3 regions of the Kitasatospora sp. NPDC087315 genome follow, and region 1 is predicted to be linked to each of the others. Evidence: riboswitches for the same ligand, from Rfam matches in the RefSeq annotation. Region 1 holds a riboswitch; each other region holds the start of a gene.
The links. A riboswitch is a leader RNA that binds a small molecule or an ion and turns the genes downstream of it on or off. The one in region 1 is predicted to bind thiamine pyrophosphate.
Positions count from the first base shown of each region.

Region 2: another riboswitch for thiamine pyrophosphate. It lies ahead of ACIO5D_RS21665 (purine-cytosine permease family protein); the one in region 1 lies ahead of thiO (glycine oxidase ThiO).
Region 3: another riboswitch for thiamine pyrophosphate. It lies ahead of thiC (phosphomethylpyrimidine synthase ThiC); the one in region 1 lies ahead of thiO (glycine oxidase ThiO).

Region 1 is NZ_JBIUYD010000009.1:35,005-41,888, reverse strand. Features, by position in the region: gene ACIO5D_RS14650 (polyprenyl synthetase family protein) at 1-930, shown strand, start outside; gene thiE (thiamine phosphate synthase) at 987-1,634, opposite strand; gene ACIO5D_RS14640 (Rv2175c family DNA-binding protein) at 1,634-1,999, opposite strand; gene ACIO5D_RS14635 (NAD(P)/FAD-dependent oxidoreductase) at 2,108-3,304, opposite strand; TPP riboswitch at 3,411-3,523, shown strand; gene thiO (glycine oxidase ThiO) at 3,518-4,702, shown strand; gene thiS (sulfur carrier protein ThiS) at 4,699-4,908, shown strand; gene ACIO5D_RS14620 (thiazole synthase) at 4,911-5,708, shown strand; gene pknB (Stk1 family PASTA domain-containing Ser/Thr kinase) at 5,812-6,884, shown strand, end outside.
Region 2 is NZ_JBIUYD010000014.1:199,689-206,572, forward strand. Features, by position in the region: gene ACIO5D_RS21650 (DUF5926 family protein) at 150-1,136, opposite strand; gene ACIO5D_RS21655 (ATP-binding protein) at 1,284-1,853, opposite strand; gene ACIO5D_RS21660 (glycerophosphodiester phosphodiesterase family protein) at 2,052-2,876, opposite strand; gene ACIO5D_RS21665 (purine-cytosine permease family protein) at 2,957-4,363, opposite strand; TPP riboswitch at 4,452-4,601, opposite strand; gene ACIO5D_RS21670 (S1C family serine protease) at 4,857-6,689, shown strand; tRNA gene ACIO5D_RS21675 (tRNA-Ser) at 6,750-6,837, shown strand.
Region 3 is NZ_JBIUYD010000015.1:194,730-201,613, forward strand. Features, by position in the region: gene ACIO5D_RS22740 (DUF5994 family protein) at 1-194, opposite strand, end outside; gene ACIO5D_RS22745 (CBS domain-containing protein) at 307-840, shown strand; gene ACIO5D_RS22750 (hypothetical protein) at 1,342-1,842, opposite strand; gene thiC (phosphomethylpyrimidine synthase ThiC) at 1,930-3,747, opposite strand; TPP riboswitch at 3,743-3,877, opposite strand; gene ACIO5D_RS22760 (hypothetical protein) at 4,031-4,237, shown strand; gene ACIO5D_RS22765 (flotillin family protein) at 4,341-5,846, shown strand; gene ACIO5D_RS22770 (DUF5326 family protein) at 5,996-6,196, opposite strand; gene tenA (thiaminase II) at 6,380-6,884, opposite strand, start outside.

The DNA of each region.
Region 1 (6,884 bases):
CGGCTGCGCCCGGCGTTCTGCTACTGGGGCTGGCGCGGCGCCGGCGGCCCGGCCGGGGGCGACGGCATCGCGCACGCGGCGGCCGCCCTGGAGCTGCTCCAGGCCAGCGCGCTGGTCCACGACGACCTGATGGACCGCAGCGACACCCGGCGCGGCCTGCCCTCCGTCCACCGCCGCTTCGAGGCCCTGCACCGCGAGAGCGGCTGGCGCGGCGACCGCGAGCAGTACGGCGCCTCCGCGGCGGTGCTGCTCGGCGACCTGCTGCTGATCTGGTGCGACGAGCTGTTCCTGCGCTCGGGCCTGGAGCCGGCCGCGGTGCTGTCCGCCAAGCCGGTGTTCGACCTGATGCGGACCGAGGTCATGGTCGGCCAGTACCTGGACGTCCTGGAGCCGGTCGCCGGCGACTCCGCCGACGCGGGCGCGCTGGAGCGGGCCCAGACCGTCCTGCACTACAAGTCGGCCAAATACACCATCGAGCGCCCGCTCCAGATCGGCGCGCTGCTCGCCGGCGCCGGGCCCGGGCTGGTCGAGGCGTACGGGGCGTTCGGCCTGCCGCTGGGCGAGGCGTTCCAGCTCCGGGACGACCTGCTGGGCGTCTTCGGCGACCCGGCCGTCACCGGCAAGCCGGCCGGGGACGACCTGCGCGAGGGCAAGCGCACCCTGCTGGTGGCGCACGCCATGCGCGGGCTGTCCGCGGCCGACGCCCGCCACCTGGACGAGCGGCTCGGGGCACCGGACCTGGCGACCGAGGAGGTCACCCGGCTGCGCGCGCTGGTGGAGCGCAGCGGCGCGCCCGGGCTGGTGGAGCAGCGGATCGAGGAGCTGATGCGCCAGGCGCTCGGCGCGCTGGAGGCGGCGCCGCTGGCGGACGAGCGGGCCCGCGAGGTGCTGCTGGCGCTGGCCGAGGCCGCCACCGTCCGCAAGTACTGACCGGTACCGGGGGTACGGCGGGCGGGTACGGGCGGACGGCGGCGGGCCCGGCGGGGTCAGGCCCGCAGCCGCCGGGACAGCTCGGCGGCGGCCGCCCGCGGGTCGTCCGCGCCGGTGATGGCGCGCACCACCACGATCCGGCGGGCGCCGGCCGCCAGCACCTGGTCCAGGTTGCCGAGGTCGATGCCGCCGATGGCGAACCACGGCCGGTCGGTGTCCCGCGCGGCCGCGTACGAGACCAGGCCGAGGCCCGGCGCGTGGCGGCCGGGCTTGGTCGGGGTCGGCCAGACCGGCCCGGTGCAGAAGTAGTCCACGCCGGGCTCGGCGATCGCCGCGTCCACCTCGGACTCGGCGTGGCAGGACCGTCCGATGATCACGTCCTCGCCGAGGATCGCCCGGGCGGCCGGCACCGGCAGGTCGTCCTGCCCGAGGTGCAGCACGTCGGGGCGGGCGGCGTGCGCGACGTCGGCGCGGTCGTTGACGGCCAGCAGCCTGCCGTGGCGGCGGCAGGCGTCGGCGAAGACCTCCAGGGCCGCCAGCTCCTGCCTGGCCTCCAGGCCCTTGTCCCGCAGCTGGACGATGTCCACCCCGCCGGCCAGCGCCTCGTCCAGGAACTCGGCGAGGTCGCCCTGCTCGCGGCGGGCGTCGGTGCACAGGTAGAGCCGGGCGTCGGCGAGCCGCCGGCGCGGGGTGTCCGCCGCCATCAGATCAGCATCGCCTGGGCGCGGCGCTTCACCTCGGTGCCGCGGTTCTCACACAGCGCCTGGATGGGGCTGCCGGGCAGCGACGGGTCCTCGGTGAAGAGCCACTCCAGGATCTCCATGTCGTTGTACCCGCAGTCGCGCAGGACGGTCAGGGTGCCCGACAGGTGCTTGACCAGGCCCTGGCCGTCGATGAACGCGGCAGGCACCTGCAGCGACTTGTTCGGGCCGCGCCGGACCGCGATCAGCCCGCCGCTGCGGACCAGGTCGCGGACCTCGGTGACCCGCACGCCCCACTGCTCCGAGATGTCGGGCAGGTACATCCACTCGGAAACGAGGGTTTCAATCTTGCTTTCGATCTCACTCACGCCACCAGACTGCCACCTCCACGGCCCGCCGCGCACCACTCACCACCCGCCGCACACCCGTCACAGGTCCGTCGAGCACCGGGGCGGCCGCCTGCGGGCCCCGCCGCGCTACCCGGCGAGCGCCGACTTCAGCGGCACCGCGGGGTCCGCCGCCAGGGCCGGGTCCAGCGCCGTACCGCGCTCGATCAGCCGGCGGCCCTGGGCGAGGTCGCGCGGACGGTCCACCGCGAGCAGGGCGCGCGGCACACCGTCGCGCAGCCAGAGCACCGACCAGGACGGCTCCCCGGGTGAACCGCGCCACAGCGGCTCGTCACCGGCCCCGTGCCGCCCGGCGTACTGGACCATGCGGCCGAACTGCTCCGACCAGAAGTACGGCACCGGATCGTAGGGCGCCTGCGCGCCGAGGACGGCGGCGGCCGCCGCCGCGCCGGACTGCAGCGCGTGGTCCCAGTGCTGGACGGCCAGCCGGACGCCGGAGCGCGCCGACGGATAGCTGACGCAGTCCCCCGCGGCGAAGACGCCGGGCAGGCTGGTGCGCAGCCGCTCGTCCACCAGGACGGCACCGGCCGCGTCCAGTTCGACGCCGGAGCCGGCCAGCCAGCCGGTGGCCGGCCGGGCGCCGATCCCGACCAGCACCTCGTCGGCCGGCAGGTGCGAGCCGTCCGCCAGCAGCACCGCGCCGGGCTCCACCGCCGCGACCCCGACGCCGCAGCGCAGGTCCACCCCGGCCTCGGCGTACCAGGCGGCCATCGCCCGGCCGATCCCGGCGGGCAGCGCGCCGGGGACGGGCGCCGGGCCCATCTCGACGACCGTGACCTCGCACCCCGCCGCCCGGGCGGCGGTGGACACCTCGGCGCCGATCCAGCCCGCGCCGACCAGCACCAGGCGCAGGCCCGGCCGGAGCAGGGCACGCAGCGCCAGCGCGTCGTCCAGGGTGTGCAGCAGGTGCGCGCGCTCGGCGCCGGGCAGGGCCCGCGGGGCGGCACCGGTGGCGATCACCAGCGTGCCGTACGGCAGATCGCCGGCGTCGGTGTGCAGCACCCCGGGGGTGAGGCCGGTGGCGCGGCGGCCGGTGAGCAGTTCGACGCCCAGGTCCGCGAAGTCGAGGTCGAGGGTGGTGGCATCGGCCTTGCCGAGCAGCACCTCCTTGGAGAGCGGCGGCCGGTCGTACGGCGCGTGGGGCTCCTCGCCGACCAGCACGATCCGCCCCTGCCAGCCGCCCTGCCGCAGCCCCGCGGCGCACTGCGCCCCGGCCAGCCCGGCCCCGACCACGACCACCTGATCCGTCCCGCTCAGCTCTGCCACGCCGTCACTGTACTCAGCGGCGGCCGTCCGTCCGGGCCCCACCCGGGCTCGGGTCCACCCCTCGTACGCGCCTTCGGCCGGGGCGGGACGCGGAGTTAAGGTGGTGGCACCAATTCACGGGAGCCCGGCGGACCGGGCTGAGAGGCGGGCTGACACGGCCTGCGACCGTCCGAACCTGATCCGGGTCATACCGGCGAAGGGAGAGCAGCGACTTTGACACGCTTGGCCAAGGGCGCGCATGCCGACGTCCTGGTGATCGGCGGGGGCATCATCGGCCTCGCCGTCGCCTGGCGCGCGGCCCGGCGCGGGCTGGGGAACATCGTGGTGATCGACCCGGCGCACGGCGGCGGCGCCGCCCGGGTCGCGGCCGGCATGCTCGCCCCCGTCACCGAACTCCAGTACGGCGAGGAGCCGTTGCTCCGCCTCGGGATGGCATCCAACGAGCGCTATGCCGCCTTCGCCGCCGAACTCACCGAGGCGAGCGGCGGCCAGGACACCGGCTACCGCCAGTGCGGCACCGTCGCCGTCGCCCTGGACTCCGACGACCGCGCGGAACTGCGTGAACTGCACGCCTTCCACCAGCGGCTCGGCCTGGACTCGCACTGGCTCACCGGCCGCGAGGCCCGCAGGCTCGAACCCATGCTCGCCCCCGGCGTCCGGGGCGGTCTGCACGTCACCGACGACCACCAGGTGGACGGCCGCCGGCTGGCCAGGGCGCTGGTCCTCGCCTGCGAGCGGGCCGGCGTCCTGCTGCACCGCGCCGAGGCCACCGAACTGCTGGTCGAGAACGACCGCGCGGTCGGCGCCCGGCTGGACACACTGGAGACCGTCACCGCCGACCGGATCGTGCTCGCCGCCGGTCCGCACAGCCACCGGCTGCCCGGCCTGCCCGAGGGCGTGCTCCCCGCGATCCGCCCGGTGAAGGGGCAGATCCTGCGGCTGCGGGTGCCCGAGCCGTACCGGCCGTTCCTCTCCCGCAACGTGCGCGCGGTGGTGCGCGGCCGGCACCTCTATCTGGTGCCCCGGGAGAACGGCGAGCTGGTGATCGGTGCCACCAGCGAGGAGCAGGGGTACGACACCACCGTCACCGCCGGCGGGGTGTACGAGCTGCTGCGCGACGCGCACGAGCTCGTCCCCGGCATCACCGAGCTGCCCCTGGTGGAGACCTCCGCCGGACTGCGCCCCGGCTCCCCGGACAACGCCCCGCTGATCGGTCCGACCGCCCTGCCCGGCCTCGTCGCCGCCACCGGCCACTACCGCAACGGCGTGCTGCTCACCCCGGTGACGGCCGATCTGGTCGCCGAGTACCTGGCCACCGGCGAGACGCCCGCCCTGGCGGCGCCGTTCACCCCCACCCGCTTCTCCCCCGCCCGCTCCACCACGAAGGCCCCCGCATGAGCGAGATCGCACTGACCGTCAACGGCGAGCCCCGGCAGGTGCCCGCCACCACCACCCTCGCCGAGGTGGTGGCCGCGCTGAGCGCCGCCAACTCCGGCGTCGCCGCCGCGCTCAACGAGACCGTGGTGCCGCGTGGTTCGTGGCCGCGGACCCGGCTCGCCGCGGGTGACCGGGTCGAGATCCTCACCGCCGTCCAGGGAGGCTGACCATGGCGGACGACCTGCTGGACATCGCCGGGACCACGTTCGGCTCCCGGCTGATCATGGGCACCGGTGGCGCGCCCAGCCTGGAGATCCTGGAGCAGGCGCTGCGGTTCTCCGGCACCGAGCTCACCACGGTGGCGATGCGCCGGGTCGACGCCACCACCCAGGGCTCCGTCCTGGACGTGCTGGTCCGCAACGGCATCCGGGTGCTGCCCAACACGGCCGGCTGCTTCACGGCCGGCGAGGCGGTGCTGACCGCCAGGCTGGCCCGCGAGGCGCTCGGCACCGACTGGGTGAAGCTGGAGGTCATCGCGGACGAGCGGACCCTGCTGCCCGATCCGATCGAGCTGCTGGACGCCGCCGAGACCCTGGTCGACGACGGCTTCACCGTGCTGCCCTACACCAACGACGACCCGGTGCTGGCACGGAAGCTGGAGGACGTCGGCTGCGCGGCGATCATGCCGCTGGGTTCCCCGATCGGCTCCGGCCTGGGCATCCGCAACCCGCACAACTTCCAGCTGATCGTGGAGAGCGCCCGGGTCCCGGTGATCCTGGACGCGGGTGCCGGCACCGCCTCGGACGTGGCGCTGGCGATGGAGCTGGGCTGCGCCGCGGTGATGCTGGCCTCGGCGGTGACCCGCGCCCAGGACCCGGTGCTGATGGCCGACGCGATGCGGCACGCCGCCGAGGCCGGCCGGCTGGCGTACCGGGCGGGCCGGATCCCGCGCCGCTTCCACGCCGAGGCCTCCTCGGCCATGGCCGGCCGGGCCGACCTGGACACCCGCGAGCACCCGGCGTTCTGACCCGGGCGCGCCGGGGCGTGTCACAAGCCGGGCACAGAGGCCCCGGGCGCGGTGTCGCCCGGGGTCCCGCCCCGGCCCGCGCCACTAGAATCACCGGGTGGACATGGCATTGCACGACCCGCTGATCGGTACCCTGCTCGACGGCCGGTACCGGGTCGAGCAGCGCATCGCGGCCGGCGGGATGTCCACCGTGTACCGGGGTACCGACACCAGGCTCGACCGGGTCGTGGCCCTCAAGGTGATGCACCCCTCGCTCGCCGGGGACGACGGCTTCACCGGCCGGTTCATCCGCGAGGCCAAGGCGGTGGCCCGGCTGGCGCACCCCAATGTGGTCAACGTCTTCGACCAGGGCGCGGACGGCGGCACCGTCTTCCTCGCGATGGAGTACGTGCCCGGCCGCACCCTGCGCGACCTGCTGCGCGACCGCGGCGCGCTCTCCATCCGGGCCGCCCTGGACATCCTGGAGCCGGTGCTGGCCGCGCTCGGCGCCGCCCACCGGGCCGGTCTGGTCCACCGGGACGTCAAGCCGGAGAACGTGCTGATCACCGACGACGGCCTGGTCAAGGTCGCCGACTTCGGCCTGGTCCGGGTGCTGAACACCGCCGACGGCGCGGCCACCTCCACCACCGCGACCGCCGGCACCGTCCTGGGCACCGTCTCCTACCTGGCCCCCGAGCAGATCCGCCCCGGCGCCGGGACCGACCAGCGGGTGGACGTCTACGCGGCCGGCATCCTGCTGTACGAGATGCTCACCGGCCACCGACCGCACACCGGCGAGAACCCCGTCCAGGTCATGTACCGCCACCTGCACGAGGACGTCCCCGCGCCGTCCCTGGCCGTCCCCGGGGTCGGCCCCGAGCTCGACGCCATAGTGGCCGGCGCCTGCGCGCGCGACCCGAAGGCCCGCCCGTACGACGCGGTCGAGCTGCTGGCCGCCCTCCAGCGGGTACGCCGCACGCTCACCCCGGCCCGGCTGGACGCCGAGCCGCCCGCCTCCACCCGGCCCAGCCCGCAGTACCCGACCAGCGAGCCGACCTCGGTGATCCGCCCCGCGGCCGGTCCCGCCGCCCCGGAGACCGAGCGCACCAGCGTGCTGGACGTCCCGCCGGAGCTGATGGACCAGTTGCTCACCGAGCCCCGCCCGTACGACGAGCCGGCGCCGGTGCGCACCCGGCG
Region 2 (6,884 bases), on a different contig from region 1:
TCGCTGGCGACGGGGGATGCACCAGCGACCGGACTCTTTAGACAGTAACAAGGATCCGCGCCCGCGCCAATTTCCAAGGACCCTTCCCCGCCCGGAAATTGCGGTCGGCGAGGGGTAATGTGACGCGTATCACCCGATCCTGGTCGCCTTTAGTTCAAGGTGACCTGACGGTTCACCAGGTTTGCCCGGGCGCGCCGCTCCTCGGCCGTCAGCGGGGTGTTGTCGGCCAGCGTGGCGGCGAGCCGCTCGGCGAACTCGGCGGCCGGCTTCTCGCAGTCGGCCGCCGTCATGGCCACCGGCAGGTCCCAGACCGGGACGGTCAGCCCGTGCGCGCGGAACGAGCCGACCAGGCGGGTGTCCGGGCCGACCGAGGACTGGTCGGCGGCGGTCAGCCGGGCCAGCGCGTCCAGCAGTTGCTCCTCCGGCACCGTCATCACCCAGCGCAGGTGGTTCTTGTCCGGAGTGCCGCACCAGTAGGCGGAGTCGACGCTGCCGAGCTTCTCGGTGGGGATCGCCGAGGCGTTGGCGCGCTCCAGCGAGGCGGCCACCTCGCCGGTGGCGGCCTCGGCGTCCTCCAGCCAGAACTCGAAGCCGGTGTGCACGGCCGGCGTGAACCCGGCGTCGAGGTCCAGCAGATCCTGCAGACGGCGGCCGCCCGGGACGGTCCGGCGGGCGGGTACCGGGGTGCCCGGCTCGGTGGCCAGGGCCAGCTCCAGGGCGTCCGCGAGGTCGCGGCTCAGGTCGCCGGAGGCGGACTGGGTCTGCAGGCCGAGCAGGATCGAGCCGTCCGGGCGGCGCAGCGCGGGCCAGGCCAGCGGCAGGACGGTCGCCAGCGTCACCGACGGGACCTCGCCGTTGGCGGCCTCGGCCACCCCGGCGGCCAGCGTCAGCGGCACCGTCGCGGCCGGCACCAGCTCGCGCAGCGCGACCCAGTCGGCCTCGCCCGGCAGCCCCTCGAACGGGCGGTGCACCAGCTCCTGCACGGCGTGCGAGGCATCCCGGCCGTGACACGCCTTGTACCGGCGGCCGGAACCGCAGGGGCAGTTCTCGCGGGCCCCGACCACGGGGATCTCGCCCGTGGCGGCGGTGGTGGACTGGCTGCGCTGCGGCGCCTTCTTGGCGGCCTTCTTGCCCATGGTGCGGCTCTCCCGGGGACGGTTGTGTTGTGCTCCGGGCAGCCTACTGACGTTCCCCCGGCGCGTGGACACACGCCGGGGCGGGGCGTGGGTGGCGGCGCGCGCGGACGGGGCGCGGGGGCGCGCGGACGGGCGGGTCCGGCCCGCTCAGGCGCTGCGGGCATCACCGCCGGTCCGTCGGGCGTGGCGGGCCCGGGCGGGCAGTGCCGCCCACACCGTCACTTCGCCGGGAGCGTCGCGCACACCCCAGTCGCTGGCCAGCTGGCCGACGATGCTCAGGCCGCGGCCGCCGCGCGAGGTCAGGGACGGGCCGGCGGGCGTCGGGCGGGTCTGCGCCCCGCCGTCGGTGACCTCCAGCGTGAGGATCCCGTCCGCGTGCATCTGCCAGCGCACCAGGACCCCGCCGTCGCCGCCGTCCGGCTGTGGGTGTGCGGCCGTCCTGGCGCCCTGGCCCGCGGTGGGGACCCCGACGAGCACCTGGTCCACGACCTCCGCCCGGGCGCTGCGGCCGAGCGCGGGCAATGGCCCGAGCGGCCGCGCATAGCGACAGGCATTACTCAGCAGTTCGGAAAGGATCAGAACAGCATCATCAATGACCGGTTCGGGTATCTCCCGGTCGCCCAGATCTCGACGCAGTCGGCGCCGTGCGACCCCGACACTCGCTGGGCCGTGCGGCACTGCCATGGTCGATGAAGTCGGCACTTCACGCGCCACCATCAACGCCACCCCCGGACCTCCTTCAGCGTATGCCGAGGGATGGATGCCCCTTGGTAATGCGTCGGAAACGACTGCGGGGCGATCCCGCGCGGACATTTCAAACCGCGCGACCCAGGGTGGGCGGCAGGTGATTCCGTGCTCACCCTCCGTCGTGAAAACGCATAATTTCCGGCAAAAATTGTCGGCAGCAGGTTTGGTTCACCGGCCGAGCTGGGCGAGGACCTCGGCCGGGCGGTTGGTGATGATCGCCGACACCCCGAGCTCCAGGCACAGCTCCACGTCGGCCGGCTCGTCCACGGTCCAGACGTGCACCTGGTGGCCCAGCTCGCGCAGTCGCGTCACCAGCCGCGGCCTGGCCCGCACCAGCTCGATGCCGGGCCCGGCGATCCCGGCCCCGCCCGGCAGCGTCGCGCCCGGGCGCAGCCGGCCCCGCAGCGGCAGGCCGCGCTCGAACAGGAACACCCTCGGGTACTGCGGCGCGGTGGCGGCCACCCGGGCGAGCGCCAGCGCGGAGAAGCTCATGATCCGGGCCTGCGGGCGGCCGTCCGCGGGGTCTCCGGTGATCTTGAACCGGTCCAGCATCCGCAGGAGCTCGGCCTCCACCCGGCCCCGGAAACGGACCGGGTGCTTGGTCTCGATCGCCAGGTCCACCGGGCGTCCGCAGTCCGCGACCAGCTCCAGCAGGCTCTCCAGCCGCAGAACGCCCCGCAGCTCCGGGTCCGCGCTCGGTGCGCCCGTCTTCCAGGCGCCGAAGTCGTGCGCCTCCAGCTCGGCCAGCGTCATCGCGGACACCGTGCCGCGGCCGTCCGAGACCCGGCCGATCCTGCGGTCGTGCACACAGACCAGATGTCCGTCGGCCGTGACCCGGACATCGCACTCGACCGCGTCGGCGCCCTCGGTGAGCGCCCGCCGGTAGGCGGCGAGCGTGTGCTCGGGCAGCGCGTACGAGGATCCGCGGTGGGCGATCACCTGGACGGACGGCGCGGTGCGCGCCGCCGCCGGGGGGAGGTCGGGGCTGGTCACACGTCCCACGATAGGCGGCGGAAGTGACGCGAAAACGAAGACGGCCCCAACCTGAGGGGCCGTCTTCGCGTGGGGGCGGATCAGTCCCGCGCGTCCCGGCGGGTCAGCGGGGTGAGCGCCCAGGTGGCCAGGGCCGGCACCAGGAAGCCGAACAGCGAGGCCGAGGTCCACTCCTGCGGGGTGAAGTGCAGCGCCTCCTGGACGGAGGTCCAGAAGTCCGTCCACCAGCCGGCGATCGCGGTCGGCGCGATCAGCTGGTAGACGACGAAGCCCAGCGCCCACGGCAGCAGCATCAGCCGGCGGGACGGCGCGTCGGCGGAGAGGTTCCAGCCGCGCCGGCCGGCGCCGAGGAAGTAGTCGACCGCCAGCACCGCGAACATCGGCACGAACACCGAGCCGATCAGGCCCAGGAAGGCGTAGTAGGAGTCGGTGAACTCGGTGATCTGCAGAGCCAGCACCGTGATCAGCAGCCCGGTCCCGCCGGTCAGCACCCGGCGGTCCACCCTGGGCAGCAGGTTGTGGACGGACATCGCGGTCGAGTACACGTTGGCGAAGGACTGGTCCGTCTCGCGCAGGACCAGCACCAGCAGGAACGCCCAGCCGGCCCAGACGCCCAGGAAGGAGTCGAAGATCCGGTCCGGGTCGCCGCCGGACTGCAGCAGCGCGATCAGGCCCAGCACGTAGCACCAGACCTGGGCGACGGTGTAGCCGGAGAAGCTGCCCCAGAACGCGGCGCGCGGGGTGCGCGAGTGCCGGGTGTAGTCGGCGGCCAGCGGCACGAAGGAGATCGACACCGCGATCATCGCGTCGGTGGCCTTCAGGAAGCCGTGCCAGTTGCCCGCGCCCGGGTCCGGCACGCCGTGCCGGCCCAGCTGGACGGTGAAGTACACCATCGCGACCGCGACCGCCCCGGCGACGAACCGCCGCAGCACCGCGATCGAGCCCAGCGGCCAGATGGTCAGCGCGGTGGTCAGCGCGCCCGCCAGCAGGACGAAGGCCCAGCGGTAGCCCTCGGTGTGGACGACGGTCTGCGCGCCCATCGCGATCACCAGCAGCTCGTACACGCCCCAGCCGACGCACTGGACGATGTTCAGCACCGTCGGCACGTACGAGAGCTTCGTCCCGAACAGCCCGCGCAGGTTCGCCATCGCCGGTGCGCCGGTACGGGCCCCGATCAGGGCGGCCACACCGAGCATCGCGGTGCCGACCACGGTCCCGGCCGCGATCGCGGTCACGGCGGCGGCCAGGGAGAGCTCGCTGCCCCGCGCGCCCAGCACGGTGGCGGCGGTGGTGAAGCCGATCAGGCTGACGCCGAGGTTCATCCAGAGCGCGAAGTGGTCGCGGAAGCGGAGCGTGCGCGGCGGCTCGGTGTCCAGGACGAGCGGCGCCTCGACCCGCTCGGACCGGTCCGGCCGGTCCAGGACGGCGGTGGCCGCGGCGGCACCGGTCGCGGTGGGGGAGCCGGGCACGGCGGCGGAACCGGGCACGGGGGGACCGGCGTCGGAGTGAACGGTCGTGGACGGTTCGGAGAAACCCTTGGACGCGGGCGCGCCCGAAGAAGAGGATGGCGAAGCAGGCGGCATGGCCGATACTCCCTACGCCGGCATTACCCGGACAGGTTCCGGCGGTCAGCGCCCCCTCGACGGTCCGCCCACGGACGTCGTGGCGTACGGTCGACCAGCGCACTCTCAGCCTGGGAAGGTCCAAGCTCCCGCGTGTCAGTTGTGAGCGACAGGCTAACCGGCACGGGGGTGAACGCCAAGGCCAGGCGCTGGGCGCCCCGGCCGCGAGGGACATCCGGCGGCGGTGGGCGAGCGGCCGGTGGGGGTGGTGGTTCGGGGGCGTTCGGCCGGGTTTCCGGACGGGGCCGTCGGACCTGGCTAAGGATTCTTATGACTTCTTCAGAAGGGTCCTTACGGCAATCGAATCGAGTGTGCGAAAAACTATGCTTCTTGGTCCTGTCAGCTATGGAGGTCGTCCGTGAGCACCGAGCGCGAGGTTGGGTCCACCGGGCCGCAGGGGGAACAGCCCTCCGGCGGCCAGGGGGTGGTGGGTCCCGCTCATGACGGTCCGGCGCAGCAGTCCGCGTCCGCCGCTGCCACCCCCGCACAGGCGCCCGCCGACCGGACCACCACCGACGTGGCACCGGCGGTGCCCGCCGCGCCCGCCGCTCCGGCGGCCGGCGGATCCACGCCGACGCTGGCGTTCAGCAAGATCAGCGCCCCGGCGCCGGCCGAGGCACCCGCCGCGGCCGCGGCTGCCGACGCTCCCGTGTCCGCGCCCGCCCCGGTCGAGGCCGGCCACCCCGGCCCGGGGTACATCGACGCCCCGCCGCCGGTCGTGCCGCCCGCCCCGGCGGGGCCGCCGGCCGCGCCCGCCCCGGCGCTCGCCGAGGCACCGGCCCTGCCGACGGCGCCCGTCGCGCCCGCCGTCAACCCGTACGCCACCACGGGCGCCCCGGCCGCCGCGGCGCACGACCCGTACGGTGCCCCGCCCGCCGCGGCCCACGACCCGTACGGCGCCCCGGCGGGCCCGCCCGCGCAGCAGCACCCCTTCGGCGCGGGCCAGCCGCTCGGCGGCTGGGGCCCGCACGACTCCTCGGCCGGCGGCGCCGGCGGTCCCGGCCACCCCGGCGGCCCGCTCGGCTACCCGCCCGAGTACCCCGGTACGTCCGGCCCCGGCGGTCCGCGCAAGAAGCGCGGCGGCCTGGTCGCCCTGATCGCCGCCGTCGCCCTGGTCGCCGGTGTGGCCGGCGGCGCGCTCGGTGTGACCATCGCCGACCGCAACGACAACAGCGCCAGCTCCGCGAACGACCGCCGCAGCACCACCGTGCAGGCCAACAGCCCGGAGAAGAACGAGCCCGCCCCCGGCTCCGTCGCCGGCATCGCGCAGAAGGCGCTGCCCAGCGTCGTCACCATCAAGGCGCAGGGCAACGGCGAGTCCGGCACCGGCACCGGCTTCGTCTTCGACACCGAGGGCCACATCCTCACCAACAACCACGTGGTGGCGCCCGCCTCCAACGGCGGCAAACTGACCGTCAAGTTCGCCGACGGCAGCTCCTACAACGCCTCCGTGCTCGGCCGCGCCGAGGGCTACGACGTGGCCGTGGTCAAGCTGGACAACCCCCCGAAGGGGGACAAGCTGACCCCGCTTCCGCTGGCCGACTCCGACAAGGTCAACGTCGGCGACTCCACCATCGCCATCGGTGCCCCGTACGGCCTGGAGTCCACCGTCACCACCGGCATCATCAGCGCGAAGGACCGCCCGGTCGCCTCCGGCGACGAGACCGGCGCCCAGTCCTCGTACATGAACGCCCTGCAGACCGACGCCTCGATCAACCCCGGCAACTCCGGCGGCCCGCTGCTCGACTCCAGCGGCGCGGTGGTCGGCATCAACTCGGCGATCCAGTCCAACGCCTCCAGCACCGGCCGGGCTGGCAGCATCGGCCTCGGCTTCGCCATCCCGATCAACCAGGCCAAGTGGGTCGCCGAGACCCTGATCAAGACCGGCAAGCCCGTCTACGCCAAGCTCGACGTCCTCCGCAACGACGACTACAAGGGCGACGGCGCACAGATCCAGACCCGCGACATCCAGGGCACCCCGGCCGTCACCCCCGGCGGCGCGGCCGACAAGGCGGGCCTCAAGCCCGGCGACGTCATCACCAAGCTCGGCGGCAGCCCGATCGAGAACGGCCCCGCCCTGGTCAGCAAGATCTGGACGCACAAGCCCGGCGAGACCGTCGACGTCGAGTACACCCGCAACGGCCAGACCTTCAACACCAAGGTCACCCTCACCGAGCGCGTCGGCGACTGACCCCGTCCCCGAAACCCTGTGCACCGAACCCCGCCGGACCCGTTAGGCTGACCTCCGCCTGGAGAGCTGCCCGAGCGGCCTAAGGGAACAGTCTTGAAAACTGTCGTGGCGTGACCCGTCACCGTGGGTTCGAATCCCACGCTCTCCGCTGGTAGGAGAAACCGCCTGCTCAGGGCGGGTGTTGGCCCCAGGCCG
Region 3 (6,884 bases), on a different contig from region 1:
TCGGCCCGGGCGTCCTTCGTGCGGGGCCACCACGCGCCGTCGAACATCCCGCTGCGGGACATCGTCGGCTCCAGCACCAGCCGCGGCAGCAGGGGAACACCGGGGACGGACCACGGCCCCGGGGCGGAAGGAGTGGGAAGCGGAATCGGCATCATCACGAGCCGCCCGTCCGGTCCAGAAAGAGGACCGATCATGACCCAGGGCGACACCAATGTGGGTACCGGTGTGCGACATGTCCTCGGTTGCCTCCCACGGTACTCCGCGCCGGCCCGCCCCCGGGCCGACCTGGCCCGGAGTAGCCTGGACATGTCCAGGGCACCCCGCATCCCGGTCACCTTCTCCGGCCTCGTCCTGGACGAAGGACCCTTCCGGGCGGCCGCCCTCGCCGCACCGGAGTCAGGCACCGGTGACACCGTGACCATCCACTCCACGAAGCCGACAGGCCTTCGCCACGACCTCACAGTCGCCGACGCGATGGAACCGTTCGAGTACCAGATCCCCGACGACAGCACCGTCGACCAGGCCGACGACATCCTCCGCAGCGCGGGCGTCCCCTACCTCCTCGTCCGTGACCACAACGGCCGCTGCGAAGGCCTGGTCACCCGGACGGGACTCCACCCGTTCCTCGCCCCGCCCTGGTACACCGAACTCACCCCGGTCAGCAGCACCAGGCACCAGCGCGGCCCGTTCGCCTGGCCGACCATGACCCTCTCCACGGCCGCTGTCGCGATGCGGATCAAGCACCTGACCGTCTGGCCGGTCATCGACGACGACGGCTACCTCCTCGGCATCCTCACCGCCGACCGGGTCGCCGGCCTGATCGAGACCACCCTCCGCTGAGCGGCGCACCACCCGAACGCCGTACCGGTCACCGGAGCACCCTCCGTCGCGTCAGTCCGGCGGGCGGGAGGCCGAAGGTGACGGCGGTGGAGCCGTCGCAGAGTTCCGACTTGCCGTGAGCTGCTGGACCGCACTCACGCAGGTCAACGCAAGTCAACAAGGCGCTGTTCCGGAAGGCCGGTACGGCCTCGCGGAACAGCGCCCGTCAGCTGACGCGTCAGTCTGCCGGCGGGAGGTTGACCCGCTGGCAGACTGGGCGTTCACCTCTGTCAGGGCTAGTGCCGTCGGCGGGGTGCGGCTCGTCCGCTCCGCCTCATAAAAATGAGGAGTGAGCCTCCCAAGGCAATGGCAGCCGCCGAGCCGACCGCAATGCCGATCGATCCGCCAGGGCCGGTGGCAGCCAGTACGTGCTCCGACTCCTTCGGATGCTGAACGGGGGCACCCTGCTCGTGACCACCTGGAGCGTTGCCGTGGTTTCCCTGGAACACGCGGGCTCGGTGATCACCTGAACACCCTGATCATGGACAGGTCGACCGCTCGGTTGATCACGTGGGAGAGGCTGAACGTTCCGTTGATCCTCGCCTCATGCGCGAGCCACCCGACATCGACGGGCGCCGTCTCCTGTCCCAGCGGATGGGTGAATCCGGTGACGACCCAGCGACCCCCGAGCGGAGAGGACACGTCGACCAGCCAGTCCCAACGGGCCCCGTACGCACTGATCAGGAACTCGGCGGCGAACAACATCAGCAGCGAGTGCGCCCTGGCCCACTCGTCCTCGGACAGTTCCGGGTAGGTCGCCCACTCGGCGAGTTGGTCTCCGACGATGCGGGAGGCCGTACCCGGATCGGTCTGCATCAGGTCCTCGCGCTCACCGATGGTGGTCAGCGCCCCTCGCGTGTACTCACGGCATTCCACCGCCCAGCCAGCGACATCGGGCTCACTGTTGCTCTGCTGATTCATGGCGGCATCAGTATCAGAGCAGATCACCAGCCCGCCGGCCACCCTTCCTCCCTGGAGCAGCCGCACGCCGAAGCGCTGCTCCGGGAAAGCCTCCCGGCTTCCCGGAGCAGCGCAGCCGGCGGGGCAACGTCAGTCCGCCAGCGGCAGGTAGACCCGGTTGCCCTGGGCGGCGAACTCCTCGGACTTGGCCTTCATGCCCGCCAGGGCCTCGGCGTCGAACTCGGTCTCCACGGCACTGGAGCCCTCGCCGTGCTCGGCCCGGATCTTTTGACTGATCTTCATCGAGCAGAACTTCGGGCCGCACATGGAACAGAAGTGGGCCGTCTTGGCGGGCTCCGCGGGGAGGGTCTCGTCGTGGAAGGCGCGGGCCGTCTCCGGGTCGAGGGCCAGGTTGAACTGGTCCTCCCAGCGGAACTCGAAGCGGGCGTCGGAGAGGGCGTCGTCCCAGGCCTGGGCGCCGGGGTGGCCCTTGGCGAGGTCGGCGGCGTGGGCGGCGATCTTGTAGGTGATGACGCCGGTCTTCACGTCGTCCCGGTTGGGCAGGCCCAGGTGCTCCTTGGGGGTGACGTAGCAGAGCATCGCGGTGCCCCACCAGGCGATCATCGCGGCGCCGATGCCCGAGGTGATGTGGTCGTAGCCGGGGGCGACATCGGTGGTCAGCGGGCCGAGGGTGTAGAACGGCGCCTCGTCGCAGATCTCCCGCTGGAGATCCATGTTCTCCTTGATCTTGTTCATCGGGACGTGGCCCGGGCCCTCGATCATCACCTGGACGTCCTTGGCCCGGGCGATCCGGCCGAGTTCGCCCAGCGTCCGGAGTTCGGCGAACTGCGCCTCGTCGTTGGCGTCGGCGATCGAACCGGGCCGCAGGCCGTCACCGAGCGAGAAGGTGACGTCGTAGCGGGCGAGGATGTCGCAGAGCTCCTCGAAGTTGGTGTGGAGGAAGTTCTCCCGGTGGTGCGCCAGACACCAGGCGGCCATGATCGAGCCGCCGCGCGAGACGATGCCGGTCTTGCGGCGGGCCGTCAGCGGGACGTACCGCAGCAGCACTCCGGCGTGGACGGTCATGTAGTCCACGCCCTGCTCGCACTGCTCGACGACGGTGTCGCGGTAGACGTCCCAGCTGAGGTCCTCGGCCTTGCCGTCGACCTTCTCCAGCGCCTGGTAGAGCGGCACGGTGCCGATCGGCACGGGGGAGTTTCGCAGGATCCACTCGCGGGTGGTGTGGATGTTGCGGCCGGTGGAGAGGTCCATCACGGTGTCCGCGCCCCAGCGGGTGGCCCAGGTCATCTTCTCCACCTCCTCCTCGATCGAGGAGGTGACGGCGGAGTTGCCGATATTGGCGTTGATCTTCACCAGGAAGTTGGTGCCGATGGCGGCCGGCTCGACCTCGGGGTGGTTCACGTTGACCGGGATGACGGCCCGGCCGCGCGCCACCTCGGAGCGGACGAACTCCGGCGCCAGGCCCTCGCGCAGGGCGACGAACTCCATCTCCGGGGTCACGATGCCGCGCTTGGCGTAGCCGAGCTGGGTGACTGCGGCGTCGCCGCGGCCGCGCAGGGGGCGGCGCGGGCGGCCGGGGAAGACGGCGTCCAGGTTCTTCAGGTTTCCGCCGCGCGGCGAGGTGTGCTTGATCCCGTCGTCCTCGGGGCGGGCCTCGCGGCCGTCGTACTCCTCGACGTCGCCGCGCTGGCGGATCCACGCGTCGCGCAGCGCGGGCAGGCCGCGCCGTACGTCGGGCTCGTACGCCGGGTCGGTGTACGGCCCGGAGGTGTCGTAGAGCGGGACGCTCTTCTCGTTGGTGAGCACGACCTCGCGGTACGGAACGCGCAGGTCGGGGCGGGACCCGTCGCGGTAGGCCTTGCGCCAGGCCGGGGTCGGATAGCCGGTGCCCGCGCTGCTGACGGCGGCGTTCTGGGCAGACTGCGGCTGTGCATCAAAAGTGGTCATCAGACCTTCAACTCCCTACGCCGGCATTACCCGGTCAGGTTCCTGCGGTCGGCGCAGCGTTCGGCACGTCCAGCGACGTCCCGGTCAGCGCCCTCTCAGCCCGGTGCTCCGAGCTCCCGTGTCCGCAGGCGGTATTGCCCGCGCATGACGTCCAACACCGTAGCGAGCCGATCGCGGCTGGTCCAGAGGGGGTCGGTGCCCGGCGATTCGGCCGGCGGGCCCACCGGGGGAGCCCGGCCCGGCAGACTGGCAGTCACACGGGCAGGCGACGAGGGAGGCCGTAGTGGTCGGAAGCACAGGGCGGGTCACCGGTCCGGTCGGAGCCGGTCTGGTCGGCGAGGTGATGGTGCACGTCAGGGAGCGCCAGGGGACGGAGGCCTTCCTGGCCTACCTCGCCGTACCGGGCGACCGGCTGTCGGTCGGCACACCGGTGGTGGTGGTCGAGTACCACCCGCCCCGGACCGTCTATGTGGCACCGGTCTTCCCGTGACACGCTTGTGACAGCCCGTCACGTCACTTCCCTTTCCTTCGAGTTGCCCTGAGCGGACAATCCGAACCGGCGCATCTCATGCGCCGGAAGGGGGAGTTGAACCATGGTGCTCATCATCGCGGGGGCCGTCGTCGCCGCGCTGGTCTTCGGGATCACGCTCTTCAAACTCATGTGGCGGGTGGCGGAGCCCAACGAGGCTCTGATCATCTCCGGCTCCCGGCACCGGACCGAGGGGGTCGGCGACGGTCTGGGCTTCCGGATCGTCACCGGCCGCGGGACCTTCGTCACGCCGGGCCTCCAGGGTGTCCGCCGGCTCTCACTGGACCTCAACGAGGCCGAGCTGAACGTCGAATGCGTCACCTCACAGGGCATCCCGGTCCACGTCAAAGGCGTGGTGATCTTCAAGGTCGGCGACGACGAGGTCTCCATCGCCAATGCCGCCCGGCGCTTTCTCGACCAGCAGAAGCTGATCAGCCAGCGCGTCCACAACGTCTTCGCCGGCCACCTGCGCTCGATCGTCGGCGGGCTCACCGTCGAGGACATGATCAGGGACCGCGAGCGGCTCACCGGGGAGACCAGGGCCGCCTCCGGGCTGGAGATGGAGAAGCTCGGGCTGATCATCGACACCCTGCAGATCCAGGAGATCATCGACCCCACCGGCTACATCAAGAACCTCGCCATCCCGCACGCCGCCGCCGTCCAGCGGGACGCCCGGATCGCCCAGGCCGAGGCCGACCGGATGGCCACCGAGGCGGAGCAGGAGGCCGCCGCGCGCAAGGCCGAGGCCACCCGCAACAGCCAGATCCAGCAGTCCGCCTACCAGGCCGAACGGGACACCGCCAACGCCCGCGCCGAACAGGCCGGACCGCTCGCCCAGGCCGCCGCCCGGCAGGAGGTGGTCGTCCAGGAGACCAAGGTCGCCGAGCTGGAGGCCCGCCGCAAGGAGCAGCAGCTGCAGATCGATGTCCGCAAGCCGGCCGACGCCAAGGCGTACGAGACCCGCACCAGGGCCGAGGCCGACCGCGACGCCCGGATCTCCGCCGCCCAGGCTCAGGCCCAGGAGACCGAGCTGAAGGCGGCGGCCGAGGCCGGCCAGGTCAAGATCGCCGCCGCGGCCGCCGCGGAGGCCACCAAGCTGCGCGGGCTCGCCGCCGCCGAGGCGACCAGGGCCACCGGGGAGGCGGAGGCCGCCTCCGCCGAGGCCCGCGGTCTGGCGGACGCGGAGGCGACCCGGGCGATCGGGCTCGCCAAGGCCGAGGGCATCCGGGCCCGGGCCGCCGCCCTCTCGGAGAACCAGGAGGCCGTGGTGGCACAGGAGTTGGCGGAGAAGTGGCCGGACATCGTGCTGGCCGCCGCCGAGTCCTTCGGCAATGTCGAGCACATGATCCTGCTGAACGGCGCCGACGGGGTGGGCGAGCTGTTCGCCAAGGCCCTCACCATGGGCGGCACCGGCCTCGGCCTCGCCCGGCAGCTGCTCACCACCATGCACGGTCCGGAACAACCAGCGGCTCCGGCGCCGGGGCCGAAACCGGGGCCGGTCCAGCAGGTGCCGATCGAGGACCGCGCGGTGACGGAGGCCCGGGTCCGACGGTCGGCGGACGACAGCTGACGGATGACAGGTAACGGATGACAACTTTCAACATTCGTTTTCTGTTATCTGTTATCTGTTATCTGTTAGTTGTCGGTTGTCCGCCGCCACCAGAACGACCGGCGCCCGCACCCCACGCAGGGGGTACGGGCGTCCGGGGTCCGTACGGGTCAGCTCTTGGTGGCCTTCTTCACCAGGATCACCACGGCGGCGGCGATGCCGACCACCACCAGCAGCTTGATGACCACGCTCAGCAGGGCGCCGACGACGCCGAACACGAACCCCACGATGTTCCAGGCCAGGATCAGCACCAGCACCGGGACGACGATGTTGCGCACCCAGGAGGGCAGCGACTTCCAGAACTCAGCCATGTCCGTTCCTTCTCTCCCCTCGGGGCCGGCTGCCGTCCGGTGCCGCATCCCGTTTGCTTTCGATACTTCGATCGTACGGGGCCGCAAGTGCCGGAACGAGAGCCAACGGCCCGGAGAGAACCCCGAGATCACCCCGACTCCGACCCCCGGGGGCTCCCCTGAGGATCAGACCGGCCAGGAGGATCAGACCGGCCACGTCTCGCCACGCCAGGCGGCGTCCCAGAACATCCACTCGTAGCGCGAGGTGGTGGTGAAGTGCTCGACCACCCGGCGGCGCTCCGCCGGGGAGATCTCCTCGCCGAGCCGGTCGGTGAGCGCCAGCACCCGCCGCACCACGGCCTGGAACGTCTCGTCCCCGTAGGTCGCGATCCACTTCGCGTAGAGCGGGTCGGGGGAGCCCTTGGCGAGCAGTTCGTCACCGACCCGGGCATAGATCCAGTAGCAGGGCAGCACCGCGCCGACGGCCTCGGCGAAGGAACCGCCGTAGACGGTCGCCAGCAGATAGCTAGTGTAGGCCCGGGTGGTGGGCAACACCGGTTCCGTGGCGGCCTGTTCGGCGCTGGCGCCGAAGGCCTCCATGAACTCGGCGTGCATGCCCTGCTCGGCCGCCAGCGCGCCGACCGCGTCGTCGGCGAAGGCCCGCACCTCCTCCTCACCGGGCGCCTTGGCGGCGCAGACGGCGAGCGCG